2 regions of the Micromonospora sp. NPDC051141 genome follow, and region 1 is predicted to be linked to the other one. Evidence: riboswitches for the same ligand, from Rfam matches in the RefSeq annotation. Region 1 holds a riboswitch; the other holds the start of a gene.

Region 1 (6,992 bases):
TCGGTGACGCCCACCTCGTCCGCCACGTCCCGCAGCCGCGCGGTGGGGTTGCGCGCGATGGCCAGCAGCACGTGCCCGTGGTTGGTGAGGAAGGTCCAGTGCCGGCGGCTCCCGTCCTCGCCTGGTGTGGTCGCCATGGTGGTCATCGTATGGCGTGGCGGGCGATGGCCCGGACCCGGAGCGGGTCGAGTCATAACGCATGAAATGCGTATCACGAAATCTTGACGTGCCATCGGTCTCGTGTGACGGTGGGTCGCGAGGCCGACACCGCCGACCGCCGGCCCGGTCGTTCCGCCCGAGGACGAGGTGAGCAGCGATGATCCCGAGCACTCCCGACGAGGCACTCGCCGAACTACGGGCCGGTAACCACCGGTTCGTCACCGGCGTGCCGCAGCATCCGAACCAGGACGCCGGGCACCGGGCCGCGGTCGCCGAGGGCCAGCACCCGTTCGCGGTGATCGTCGGCTGCTCCGACTCCCGGCTCGCCGCCGAGATCATCTTCGACCGCGGTCTCGGCGACCTCTTCGTGGTGCGTACCGCCGGGCACACCGCCGGCCCCGAGGTGCTCGGCAGCGTCGAGTACGCGGTGACCGTGCTCGGCACGCCCCTCGTGGTGGTGCTCGGCCACGACTCGTGCGGCGCGGTCCAGGCGGCCCGCGAGGCGGTCCGCACCGGCTCCGCGCCGGCCGGGCACCTGGGCGCGGTGGTGGACGCCGTCTCGCCCAGCCTGCTCCGGGCCGCCCGGCAGGAGGTCGAGGACCTCGACGGCATCATCGACATCCACATCGCGCAGACCGTGGAGACCCTGTTGGCCCGCTCGACGGTGCTCGCCGAGCGGGTGGCCGCGGGAGCGTGCGCGGTGGCCGGCATGTCGTACCGGCTCAGCGGCGGCGAGGTGCGAACGGTGGCGCAGTCCCCGGCCCCGGTGCCCGCCCCGGCCGCACCGGCGGACCCGGCGCTCGCCGGCTGACCACCCCCGGACACACGGAAGGGGCCGCCCGGAGGCGGCCCCTTCTCGCGTACGCGTCAGAGCAGTGACATGTGCACGTGGTCGGTGTGGTTGGAGGGCCCGCTGTAGGAACTCCAGCCGGTCGCCGGGAACCAGATCTGCCGGTTCCAGATCACGTAGTAGATGCCCAGCCGGTCGGCGTTACGGATGAGGAAGGCGGCCACCTCGTTGCCGTACCGGCGGGTGTCGTTGTTGTGCCACGGCGAGAAGCCGCTGTTCTGCAACGACCAGTCGCACGCCTTGCCCTTGGGGTGCTCCCACGGCCCGCCGGGGCGGTAGCAGCCCACGAAGCGGTTGAAGCCGGCGCGCTTGACCTCCTTGTACGCGTGCAGCGTGCGCGGCGTGACGCAGCCGGAGGTGGTCGGGTCGTTCTCGCTGCACGACTCGGACTTCCATCCGCCGTCGGCGGTGCGGCCGGGGCCGATCTTGGCAACCGGGGAGGTGGCCGAGACCAGGCCACCGGTGAAGTCCAGCCCACCGACCAGCTTCAGCGCCTTCTGCGCCTCGACCTTCTCGCGGGCCATCGCGTTCGTCTGCTTCTCCTGCTCGCGCACCTCGGCGTCGAGCGCGATCTTGGCCTGCTCGGCGCGCGTCTTCACCGCGTTGATGGCGGCGAGCCGCTGCCCGTTGAACAGGTTGAGTTCGTCCAGGGCACTGGCCCGACGGACGAACGAGTCGGGCGAGTCGCTCTCCAGCAGCATCGCCATCGCACCGACCCGACCGGTGCGGTAGGACTGCGCGGCGATCTCGGTGACCTGCGGGCTGAGCGCGTCCAGCTCGTTCTGCGCCGCCTTCACCTCCAGCGCGAGCTTGAGCTGCCGCTTGCGCGACGTGTCCAGCTTGGACTTGGCCTGGAGGTAGGCCCGGTTGGCGGCGGTGACGGCCTCGCTGATCAGCGGTGGGTCGTCGTCCTCCGAGTGCCCCGAGGGGTTGGGGGCGGCGGTGTGCGGAGCCGCCGACGCCGGGGTCGGCCCGACCAGCACGGCGAGCGCGGCGAGCACGGCCACCACGGGTGTCAAGCAGCGGCGCAGGGGTGCCGTCACAGTGTTCCCTTCCGTCGGCCGCCGACCGGGTTAGCTGACGGGTTCGGGACGGAAGCGGCCCCTACCGCTGACGCGGATTCACCCCATGTACCTGGTTCCCCGGCTCGCCCGGAGGCGATTGGGCGGCGGCACCGCAGGCGCGGGTGCGCGCCTTCGGCGGTGACCGGCAGCGAGGTTACCCGAGATGTCGACCGGGGATCTACGCCCGGAAGCCGACCAATCGCGAGAATTCGACATTGCCCAGCGTGACCAGCATCGCGTTTCCCGCGCGCCGTCACGCTGCGGAGTGTCACCATGCGACATCCGTACTTCCCCGGTGGTCGGGCCGCCGTTCGGCCGACGTCCCGCCGAGCGCCTCCAGCGCCTCGCGGCGGGCCGCGGGGGGCCGGCCCGGCGGCGTCGGCGACGCCCCGGTCGCCGGGCCGTGCCGTCCGGCGGTGGCCACGACCGCGGCCAGCGCGGTGGTGAGCGGTACGGCGGCGATCAGGCCGAGGGTCGCCACCGCGCTGCGGACGATCTCCTGGGCCAGGAACTCGCTGGTGAGGATCTCGCTCACCGGGCGGGAGTCGGCCACCAGCAGGAGCAGCAGCGGCAGCGAGGCGCCCGCGTACGCCAGCACGATGGTGTTGACAGTGGACGCGATGTGCGCCCGGCCCACCCGGGTCGCCGCCCGGTAGAGCTGCCGTCGGGACAGGTCGGGGTTGGCGTGCGCCAGCTCGGTGACGGTGGCCGCCTGGGTGACCGTGACGTCGTCCAGCACTCCCAGCGAGCCGATGATGATGCCGGCCAGCAGCAGGCCGTGCAGGTCCACGCCGCCCTGGAACATGGAGAGCGTGGTGGCGTCCTCGCTGCCGAAGCCGGTCAGGTGGGTGGCGGCGGTGGCGAGCGTGCCCAGCACGCCGGTGACCACCAGGCTGCCGAGCGTGCCGAGCACCGCCACGGACGTCTGCGCGCTGATCCCGTGGGTCAGGTAGAGCACCACGAACATGATCAGCGCGGCGCCGACGATCGCCACCGGCAGCGGGGACCGGCCGGCGCCGATCCCGGGCAGCACGAAGCCGAGCAGGATGGCGAAGCTCGCCACCAGGCCACCCAACGCGGCCAGCCCGCGCCAGCGCCCGAACGCCACGATCGCGGCGGCGAAGAGCGCCACCAGCCAGATCAACGGCGTGGCGCGCTGGTGCTCGGCGATGTTGTACGCCTTCACCGACGGGTCGGCCGGGTCGGTCAACTCGACCAGGATCACCTCGTCGCCGACCTCGACGCGGGGTGCCCCGGGCCCGTCCGGGATCGGCGTCTCGACCTGCCGGCCGGCGTCCGGGCCCTGCTCCGCGGCGACCGTCACGGTGCCGCACCGGCCGCCGCCGCCCGCGGGGGCCTCCGGCGTGGGCGGACAGGGCTCGGTCACCACCCGGGTCACCGTGCCGTGGTGGCGTGGCACGTTCTCGGCTTCGGCCGGCTCCGGGCCGCCGCCCCGGGGCCAGAGCACCAGCGCCGCGAGCACGGTGAGCACGAAGAGCGGCACCACGGTCGCGAACAGGAGCCGGCGTACGCCCGGCGGCGCGGCGGGGGCGGGACGGGTGTGGTCGGCGCCCACGGCGGCTCTCCCTACGGGTCGCGGCGCACCGGTTCACCGGCCCGGTCGTCCACCGGCCGGCGCGGACGCGTCCTGTCCACGCCCGGGGTCGCCGCCGGGTCATGGTAGCCACCCCACCTGCGCGATCTTGCAGTTACGGCCTCGGCAAGCGGCGCGAACGGGGCATCTCTTGGGCCGCAACTGCAAGATCGACGGGGCGGGGCGGGGCGGGGCGGGGCAGGGAGGGGAGGGGAGAGGGCTGGGTCAGCCGCGTTTCATGAGGCGGCCCACTGCGGCCATCATCTCGGTGGCCATCTCGTCGGCGCGGCCCTCGGCGGCGCCCTCGTGCATGCAGTGCCGGGCGTGGCCGTCGAGCAGGCCCAGCGCGACCTTGTCCAGCGCGGCCTGGATGGCGGAGATCTGGGTCAGCACGTCGATGCAGTAACGGTCGTCCTCGACCATCTTCTCGATGCCCCGGACCTGTCCCTCGATGCGGCGGAGCCGCGCGAGCAGTTGGTCCTTGCTGGCGGTGTAGCCCCGGACCGGGGTGGACGGCGTGGTCATGCGTCGAGGATACCGTACCCCTCGGGGGTATGATACCGTTCGACTCGTACCCCCAGGGGGTATCTGATCGGAGGGCGAGATGGACACCACCTACCAGGTGCAGGGCATGACCTGCGGGCACTGCGTCAACGCGGTCAGCGCCGAGCTGAGCGCGCTGCCGGGCGTCACCGACGTCCAGGTCGACCTGGCCACCGGCCGGGTCACCGTCACCAGCCGGGAACCACTGGACGCGGACGCCGTCCGCGCCGCCGTCGACGAGGCCGGCTACGACCTCGCCGGGGCGTGACGGGTCCGCGGACCCGCAGAACCGAGGAGGCACCATGAACACGGCGACGAAGCTGAGTGGCTTCGCGCTCGGCCTCGCGACGGTGTTCGCCGGGGCGTACGGGATCGGTCACGTGGCCGGTCCCGCCGCCCCGGCCGCCGAGATCCGGCACGACACCACCGACACCGACCACGACTCCGGCACCGCCGACCACGGTGAAACCGGCCACGGCGACGGGGACACCGGCGACGGGGACACCGGCGGCGCGCACCTGCCCGGCGGCCTGCTGGTCTCCGAGCGGGGCTACACGCTCCAGCCGGTGACCGCCCCGGCCGGCGAGTTCGCGTTCCGGATCACCGGCCCGGACGGCGCACCGGTCACCCGCTACGACGTGGCGCACGACAGGCGCATGCACCTGATCGTCGCCCGCCGCGACCTGTCCGGCTTCCGGCACGTGCACCCGGAGCTGGCGGCCGACGGCACCTGGCGGGTCGCCTCGCCGCTCGCCGGGCCCGGCGTCTGGCGGGCGTTCGCCGACTTCACGCCGACCGGCGGCGAGCCGCTGACGCTCGGCGTCGACGTCACCGTCCCCGGCCCGCTGGCCGCCCGGCCGCTGCCGGCGCCGGCCACCACCGCCACTGTCGACGGCTACACGGTCACGCTCACCGGCACGCCGGAGCCCGGCCGCACCAGCCGGCTCACGCTCACCGTCAGCCGGGCCGGTCGCCCGGTCACCGACCTCCAGCCCTACCTCGGCGCGTACGGGCACCTGGTGGCGCTGCGCCAGGGCGACCTGGCCTACCTGCACGTGCACCCGGAAGGCACGCCCGACGACGGGCGCACCCCCGCCGGGCCGGCGGTCACGTTCGCGGCCGAGGTGCCCTCCGCCGGGGCGTACCGTCTCTACCTGGACTTCCGTCACGGCGACGCGGTGCACACCGCCGAGTTCACCGTCCTGGCCGGCGCCCAGCCCGCGCCGGCACCCACCACCGCACCGACCCCGGACGCCGGACACGGCACGCCGGGGCACGGGCACAGTTGACCGGGGAGGTGTCGCGATGACCACCACGGGAAAGACGCTGCCGACCGCGCCGAACCTGATCGAGCTCGCGATCGGCGGCATGACCTGCGCGTCCTGCGCCGCCCGGATCGAGAAGAAGCTCAACCGGATGGACGGCGTCGAGGCCACGGTGAACTACGCCACCGAGAAGGCCACCGTCCGGTACGCCGACGACATCGCGCCGGCCGACCTGATCGCCACCGTGGAGAAGACCGGGTACACGGCCGAGGTGCCGCCGCCGCCCGCCCGCGCCGGGGAGGTCACGGCCGCCGAGCCGGTCGACGAGCTGCGGGTTGCGCGTACCCGGCTGTGGGTCTCCGCCGTGCTGACGCTGCCGGTGATCGTGCTGGCCATGGTGCCGGCCTGGCAGTTCGACTACTGGCAGTGGGCCTCGCTCACGCTGGCCGCGCCGGTGGTGGTCTGGGGCGGGCTGCCGTTCCACCGGGCCGCGCTGGTCAACCTGCGGCACGGCGCGGCGACCATGGACACGTTGGTCTCCCTCGGCACGCTGGCCGCGTTCGGCTGGTCGCTCTGGGCGCTCTTCCTCGGCGACGCCGGGATGCCCGGGATGACGCACCCGTTCCGGTTCGCCATCACCCGCGGCGACGGCGCCGGCAACATCTACCTGGAGGCCGCCGCCGGGGTGACCGTCTTCATCCTGGCCGGACGCTACTTCGAGGCGCGGGCCAAGCGCACCGCCGGCTCCGCGCTGCGGGCCCTGCTGGAGTTGGGCGCGAAGGACGTGGCAGTGCTGCGCGGCGGGTCGGAGGTCCGGATCCCGGTCGACCAGCTCGCGGTCGCCGACCGGTTCGTGGTCCGGCCCGGCGAGAAGATCGCCACCGACGGCGTGGTCGAGGAGGGCACGTCGGCGGTCGACGCCAGCATGCTCACCGGCGAGTCGGTGCCGGTCGAGGTCGGGCCGGGCGACGCCGTGGTGGGCGCCACCGTCAACGCCGGCGGCCGGCTGGTGGTCCGGGCCACCCGGATCGGCGGCGACACCCAGCTCGCCCAGATGGCCCGGCTGGTGGAACAGGCGCAGACCGGCAAGGCGGCGGTGCAGCGCCTCGCCGACCGGATCTCCGGCGTGTTCGTGCCGATCGTGATCGCCCTGGCCGCCGGCACGCTGGGCTGGTGGCTCGGCACCGGCGCCGGGCCGACCGCCGCGTTCACCGCCGCCGTGGCCGTGCTGATCATCGCGTGCCCGTGCGCGCTCGGCCTGGCCACCCCGACCGCGCTGCTCGTCGGCACCGGGCGCGGCGCGCAGCTCGGCGTGCTGATCAAGGGACCGGAGGTGCTGGAGTCCACCCGCCGGGTGGACACCGTGGTGCTGGACAAGACCGGCACCGTCACCACCGGCCGGATGACGCTGGCCGAGGTGCTGCCCGCCGCCGGCGAGGACGCCGGCGAGCTGCTCCGGCTGGCCGGGGCGCTGGAGGCGGCCTCCGAGCACCCGATCGCGCGGGCGGTCGCCGAGG
Region 2 (6,992 bases), on a different contig from region 1:
GGCGTTCGGCGAGGAGCCGGAGCACACGCTGCTCGCCTCCGAGGCGGTCGCCCAGGCATCCCTGGACGTGCTGATCTCCGAACTGACCGGTCAGGTGGTCGACGTCCGCCGGGCTCCCGGCGAACCGGTGGCGGACGTGCCGGCGCAGCCCGGCGCGCACCGGTCCGAGCTGTCCACCCGCGCCTGATCCGAGGGACGTGCAGATGCGTGGTGACCTGGTCCGGAAGCTGCTCGCCCGGGTACTGACCAGCGGGCTGGCGGTGCTGGCGTTCCTCGTCGTGGCGCTCACCGGCGCCACCGGCGCCGGCCTGGCGTTGGCGGTCGCCGCGCTGGCCGCCGCCGCCTGGGAGCGCCGGGTCCGGCCCAGCGCCGACGGGCTCGTCGAGACGGTGCTGGTGGCCGCCGGGATCCTGGTCGGCTACGCCCGCCGCGCCGACGACGGGTTCGATCCGGCGCTGGCCGCCACCGCGCTGGTCCTGCTCGGCCTGGTGCTGCTGGTCGGCCCGCTGCGGCAGGCCGGCGCGCTGGAGATCCGGGCAGCGAACCTGCCGGTCCGCTCCTGGACGCCGCTGGTCACCGCCCGGCTCGGCGACGCCCTGCTGGCGCTGCTCGCCCTGGTGGCGCTCGCCGCCGCGTGGCCGCTGCCGGCCTGGCTGCCGCTGGCCGCCACGCTGCTGGTCGGCGCCGGTTGTGCCGCGATCGCGTTCGACCTCGCCCGGCGCCGGTTCCGGCCGCCGGCCGGGGGCGGTCCGGTCGGCCGGGCGTTGCGTCGGCAACAGCCGGAGTTCGTGCTGCACTTCTCCGCCCCGCCCGGGTCGGAGTATCAGGTCACCATGTGGCTGCCCTACCTGGAACGGATCGGCCGGCCGTTCCTGGTGGTGGTGCGTGAGCCCGAGTTCCTGTCCACCGTGGCCGCCGCCACCCGCGCACCGGTGGTCCTCTGCCCCACCCTGAAGGCGCTCGACGAGGCGCTGGTGCCCAGCCTGCGGGCGGCGTTCTACGTCAACCACGGCGCGAAGAACGCCCACGTGATCCGGTTCCACCAGCTCACCCACGTGCAGTTGCACCACGGCGACAGCGACAAGGCGCCCAGCGCCAACCCGGTGTCGGCGATCTTCGACAAGATCTTCGTGGCCGGCCAGGCCGCGATCGACAGGTACGCCCGCGCCGGCGTGGAGATCCCCGCCGAGAAGTTCGTCGTGGTCGGCCGCCCCCAGGTCGAGGCCATCGAGGTACGCGGGGAGCCGAGGCCGGCGTCGGCGCACCCGACCGTCCTCTACACCCCGACCTGGACCGGGCACCACGCCGACGCCAACTACTGTTCGCTGCCGGTGGCCGAGACGCTGATCCGCCGACTGATCGACCGGGGCGCGGCGGTGATCCTGCGCGCCCACCCGTACACCGACCGGAACCCGGCCTCGGCGCGACAGCTCGCCCGGCTCACCGAACTGCTCGCCGCCGACAGGGCGAAGACCGGCCGGCCGCACCTGTGGGGCGCGGCGGCGGCCCGGGAGCTGACGCTCACCGAGTGCGTCAACCGCGCCGACGCGCTGGTCTCCGACGTCTCCGGGGTCATCTCCGACTGGCTCTACTCCGGCAAGCCCTACGCGGTCACCGACACCGGCGCCGACGGCGCGCACTTCGTCGAGCGGTTCCCACTCGCGGCCACCGGCTACGTGTTGCGCCGCGACATGTCCAACGTGGACGACGTGCTCACCGCGCTGCTCGACACCGACCCGAAGGCTGCCGAGCGCTGGACGGCCCGGACCCGCTACCTGGGCGACTTCCCCGCCGACGGCTACGCCGAGGCGTTCCTCTCCGCCGCCCGCCGCGAGCTGGAACCGGACTGGGCCGTCCCGGCGCCGCGTCCGGCCTAGAGATAGGGGTCGAGCAGGGCGAGCACCGCCGCCGGGTCCTCGACGTGGGCGTGGTGGCCCAACCCGGGCAGGGTGGCCACCGGCACGCCGAACGCCTTGAGCTGGGCGTCCGTCACCATCGGATCCGTCTCGCCGCGCGCCAGCAGCACCGGCGCGTCGGCGGCGGCCAACAGGGCGGGCATGTCGGGCTCACCCACCGCGAACGCGGCCGGATCCATGGCCAGCCGCCACCGTCCACCGCCCCGCTCGTCGCCGCCGGGGTGGCTCCGGTGCCCGCGGCCGTCCTCCCGCCGCAGCCCCGCGTCGACCACCGGGTGGTCGGGGGCGAACAGGCCGGCGAGCCCGGAGACCCGCAGGTAGCGGCGGGCCGCCTCGTCACGGGTGGCGAACCAGGTCACCGGCCGGGCCGCCAACTCGTCCGCCTTGGCCAGCTCGGCCGGTGACCAGACCACCTTGATGCCCAGCCCGACCACCGCGTCGACCGGCAGGCCCCGCTGCCGTGCGGCGAGCGCCAGCGCCACCACACCACCGAGCGAGTGCCCGAGCAGCACCAGTCGGTCGTGCGGGCCGAGCCGGAGCGCGTCGAGCCCGTCCGCCACGCGCCGCGCCAGGGCCGCGAACGAGTACCCGGCGCCCGGCAACGGCGGTGACCAGCCGTGGCCGGCCAGGTCGGGGGCGAGCCAACGTCCCTGCCAGCGACGCTCCAGCAGCGGCGCCCAGGGCAACCACACCTCGCCGGTGGCGCCCATGCCGTGCAGGAGCACCAGGTGGCGGGTCGCCGTCGCATCGCCCATACGCCGCAGTCTGCCACCGCACGGACACCCCGCGCGAGACCACGCACGGCCGGTGCCGCCCCGGGTCGAATGGAACGCGGTGACCGTCCTCGGAACCGGGAGACACCACCGCGTCGTTCCAGAAGCTGGGCGCGGAGCGGTGTCGACGCGTCGGGCACGCCGGGCGGTGCTTGCGCCCGCAGCGCTACGAACTTGAGGGCGTGGACGGGTCGCCGTCCTGACCCGTCCACGCCATCAGGTTTGCAGGCTCCGGAGCACTGACTGTCCGCCAGCCAACGGCCGGGTGGGGCGGCGAGTGGAACGCGGTGGACGTCTGGGCGCGCGTGAGACATCCGTAGCGTTCCAGTGCCGGGCGTGCCTCAGTGGGTGCGTTGTCCGGTTTCGGGGTGGTGGGCGGCACGCTCGCGGCGGAATCGTCGACGGGGTGGCGGCGTTGTATCCCGGTGCACGGCCGAGGAAGGCAAGCGGCCCCCGCCGCCGGCCCCGCCCGGGAATGACGGTGGGTCCCCGGTCGTTGCACACACTTCCGGCGCCGCGATTGAGGCCCCCGCCCCGCGAGCAGCCAGAACTTGTCTTGTGCGCCTGACGGTGCCCGCACCCCCCGGGTGCGTTGACCCCCGAATGGAGCCCCCCGTGAACACGATGCTGCGTAAGAGTGTGCTGGGTATTGCTGGTCTGGCTTTCACCGGTGGTGTGTTCGCCGGTCCGATCGCCGGTCACGTCGAGTCCGCGCACGCCGCTACCGCCGGCAAGCCGGTCACGGTGGCGAGCGTGCAGGGTGAGCAGTCCACGATCAACCTGAACGACGAGCAGACGGCCAACGTCAAGGCGATCATCGCGGCGACGAAGAAGGCCGGGCTGCCGGAGCGGGCCGCGGTCATCTCGATCGCCACCGCGTTGCAGGAGTCGAAGCTGGAGAACCTGGGTCACCTCGGTGACCGCAACGACCACGACTCGCTGGGTCTGTTCCAGCAGCGCCCCTCCTCTGGTTGGGGCACCCCGGAGCAGATCACCGACCCCGAATACTCCACGCTCGCGTTCCTGAAGGGGTTGAAGCAGGTCGACGGCTGGCAGGACATGCCGCTGACCAAGGCCGCCCAGACCGTGCAGGTGTCGGCCTACCCGGACGCGTACGCGCAGTGGGAGAAGCAGGCCACCGACCTCGTCAACCAGCACTGGAACAGCTGAGACACCACGAAGGCCGGCACCCCGAACCGGGGTGCCGGCCTTCGACGCGTACGGTCAGGCGGAGTAGCCGCGCGTGGCCATCCAGTTCGCCAGGTCGATGGTGCTGACCCAGTACGCCGGCAGCGACGGGTCCGCCGAGTCGGCGATCCGTACGGTCCGGCCGTCGTTCTGGTAGCCGACCACGGCGATGTAGTGGCCGCCCGGGAACGAGTGCCAGCCGCCGTTGGTGTCGGTGGCGTCCCCGACGACGTTCGAGACCACCGCCCGGCCGTTGCGGACCGCGTTGACCACGTCGGCCTGGAGCCGGTCGATCTGCTCCTTGGTGGCCGCGCCAGGAATCATGCGGGTCCGGTACGGGTCGCCCTTGACCTGCTGGTTGAGCACCCGGGTGGTGTCCTCGGCCGAGTTGGTGCCCATCTCGGTGGTACCGAGCGCGACGGCGAGCGTGTCCTGGCTGCGCTCGATGCCGGTGGCGCTGAGCGCGTTCCGCACCGCGGCCGGGCCGCAGTAGTAGTAGGTGGTCTGCGCCTGGTAGTCGTAGTCGAGCACCTTGCTCGACGGCGGCTTCGGCGTGGCCTTGCGGGTGGTGTCCGGGTCGGCGACCTTCGCCGACGGCGAGGCCGTGGGCGAGGCGCTGGGCGAGCGGCGGGGGGAGGCGCTCGGCGAGGCGCTGGGCGACGCGCTCGGCGACGGGACGGCGATGCGCGCCTCGCTGCGGCTGGCGGTGTCGCCGAGGCGGGAGCCGAGTTCCGCCACCGCGGCGGTGTTCTCCTGCCGGGTCGGCGCGTCGTCGGTGGCGGTCAGCGCGGCGCCGGTGCCGCCGGCCAGCACGAGGGCCGCCGCCGAACCGGCGATGATCTGGTACGGACGCTCGGTCGCGAGGCGACGCAGGTGGCGCTTCAGGTGGTACTTCACGGGTTTCCTCCACGGGGGTGGGCGGCACGCGCCGACCCCGCGCGTGGAGGAACTCACACGCGCTGGCGGGCGGGACGGCCGCGGGAAGTCGCCCGGATGCCGGGCGGGACGGGGTCGGAAGCGCGTCGCGTCAGGCGAGCGCCGGCACCCCGGGGCCGTGGAGGCGGGGAGACGTTCGGGGGGTGGTGGGCACGGGATGGAACTCCTTCCGTGGCCGCCGACCGGGTTAGCTGACGGATTCGGGCGGGAAGTACGCCCTACCGCGGCCGTGGGCTCGCGGATTCACCCCGGTGTTGCGTTGGGTCCCCGGTTCGTATGCACGATTAGGCGGGTCGGCGCGGCGTCGCCATCTGCGATCGGGAACCGCACCGGACGCGCCGACACTACCGGCGGGTACACGCCCTGCCAAGCGCCCTCACCTGCGTAAACGTCCTCTACGACTACGGATTCGGAACAGCCGGTCACCGACCTCCCTCAATGGGACGAGCGGCCAGCTCGGCGCCGTGCGGCAGGAAGCGGACATCCGGACGGCGGAGAACCGGGCAACGGGCGCAGCAGGGGCCATCGATCCGGCCGGTCGCCGGCGGACACCTCCGGTGACCGGCCTCACCGGTTCCGGGTAACGATTCGGTCGACGTGCTCCCCGGGGGCGCTCAGCCGACGCGGGCCGGACGCCACCGGGCCCCCCGCACCGCCGACGGGACCGGAACGCGGCTCGCCGTCGGGACGCGGGACGTGGGCACCGGCCGCAGCGCCGTGGCAGCCGCGTACGCCTCGGCGGCGAGCGTGCGGGCCGCCTCGGCGGCCAGTTCGGCGTCCCGCCACGCCAGGCGTTCCCGCTCGGCGGCCGTCTCCCAGCCGGCCCGCCGACCGTCGCGGACGGTTCGGGCCAGCACGATCTCCTGCTCGGCCGGGTGCCGGCGCGGGTCCCACCCGTTGCGGTGGGCGAGCACGTCGGCGAGCTGGCGGGCGGTCAGCTCCCCCCGCCAGTGCGCGGTCATGGCGGCGTGGTGCAGCCAGCGCTCGCGCGCCGCGTACTCGGCGGGGGTGCGGGGGGTGTGCGGGGCGGGCAGCGCGCCGGCGCCGGCCAGGCGGCGGGCGGCGGCGTCCGCCTCGTCGTAGGCCCTCCAGGCCCGTTCGGCCTCGCTCTGGGCAGCCAGCCACTGCTCGCGACGGCGACGGGCGGTCTGCGCGGCCCCGGCCGCGGCCACCGCCACCTCGTCGGCGTAGCGGGCCAGGTCGGCGCGGTGGAGCGCCTCCGCGTCGACCGGTTCGGGTGCCGGCTCCTCCGCGCCGTCGCGTTCCGGTCGCGCGACCAGCACGGCGAGCAGGACGAGGGCGAGCACGGTCAGCGCCGACCAGATGGCGGCGGCCTCGGGGACGGCGGTGAGGAAATTGAGAAGAACGGTCTGCGACATGGTCGGCACCTCACGGAAGACAGTGGCGGGTAACTCCGCACGGCCGGTCGGGGGCGGGGCGCGGCCGGAGTTCGGGCGCCGCCGGGCCGCCGAGGGGCGGTGCGGGGTGAGGTTCGGTGGGCGCGGTCACGGGCCGGGCCCGTGGCGGGTCAGCGGGCGGGCGTGGACCTCGGCGGGTCAGCGGGCGGGCGGGGCCCGCGGACCGGACGGAGCCGGCGGCTGGCCGACCGGGAACGGGTGCCGCCCGGTCGGGGGCGGGACATCGCCCACCGGCTGCGGCTCGGGAACGCCGACGTGGCTCCGCTGCCGATCGACGGCGGGGACGCCCTGCCGGTCGGCGACGGCGTCGCCCTGCCGCTCGGCGACGGTGACGTCCCGCCGGTCGGCGACGGTGTCGCCCCGCCGGTCGGCGACGGTGTCGCCCCGCCGGTCGGTGGCGGAGCCGGCCGGTCGGTCGGCGACACGGCTGGCCGGTCGGTCGGCGTCGGCGGCCCGCAACCCGGCGACCGGGCCAGCCGCCGCGGGTGCGATCGGGGACACGCCGGTCGGCAGCGTGGCGGCACCCAGCGAACAGGCGACGACCACGGCCAGGCTGGCCAGCGTCCGGGCGACCCAGCGCGCCACCCACCACACGGGACAGGTGAGCGCGATCGGAGCCACGGGAACAAATTACCGCCGATCCGGGCACAGCGCATCGTCGCCCGGCGTGTCGCGACGCCGTTGACCAGGGTGGACCGCTCAGTCCGGCCGGCGCCGCCCGGCGTACTCGATCGACGGGTCCGGCTCCCCGGCGGACGCCG

The links. Region 1 has a riboswitch for cyclic di-AMP ahead of ACIA6B_RS11760 (hypothetical protein). Riboswitches for the same ligand answer to the same signal wherever they lie in the genome.
Region 2: it holds a riboswitch for cyclic di-AMP, as region 1 does, so the genes downstream of both, ACIA6B_RS03895 (C39 family peptidase) here and ACIA6B_RS11760 (hypothetical protein) in region 1, are expected to answer to the same signal.

What each region holds. Positions count from the first base shown of each region.
Region 1 covers NZ_JBITFD010000005.1:119,754-126,745, forward strand. The annotation lists gene ACIA6B_RS11750 (helix-turn-helix domain-containing protein) at 1-146, opposite strand, end outside; gene ACIA6B_RS11755 (carbonic anhydrase) at 317-970, shown strand; gene ACIA6B_RS11760 (hypothetical protein) at 1,027-2,052, opposite strand; cyclic di-AMP (ydaO/yuaA leader) riboswitch at 2,056-2,187, opposite strand; gene ACIA6B_RS11765 (YibE/F family protein) at 2,342-3,649, opposite strand; gene ACIA6B_RS11770 (metal-sensitive transcriptional regulator) at 3,893-4,192, opposite strand; gene ACIA6B_RS11775 (heavy-metal-associated domain-containing protein) at 4,272-4,478, shown strand; gene ACIA6B_RS11780 (hypothetical protein) at 4,513-5,499, shown strand; gene ACIA6B_RS11785 (heavy metal translocating P-type ATPase) at 5,516-6,992, shown strand, end outside.
Region 2 covers NZ_JBITFD010000002.1:332,906-339,897, reverse strand. The annotation lists gene ACIA6B_RS03915 (bifunctional cytidylyltransferase/SDR family oxidoreductase) at 1-187, shown strand, start outside; gene ACIA6B_RS03910 (CDP-glycerol glycerophosphotransferase family protein) at 204-1,877, shown strand; gene ACIA6B_RS03905 (alpha/beta fold hydrolase) at 1,874-2,671, opposite strand; gene ACIA6B_RS03900 (hypothetical protein) at 3,305-3,859, shown strand; gene ACIA6B_RS03895 (C39 family peptidase) at 3,914-4,774, opposite strand; cyclic di-AMP (ydaO/yuaA leader) riboswitch at 4,975-5,114, opposite strand; gene ACIA6B_RS03890 (hypothetical protein) at 5,428-6,192, opposite strand; gene ACIA6B_RS03885 (hypothetical protein) at 6,370-6,816, opposite strand; gene ACIA6B_RS03880 (acyltransferase family protein) at 6,931-6,992, opposite strand, start outside.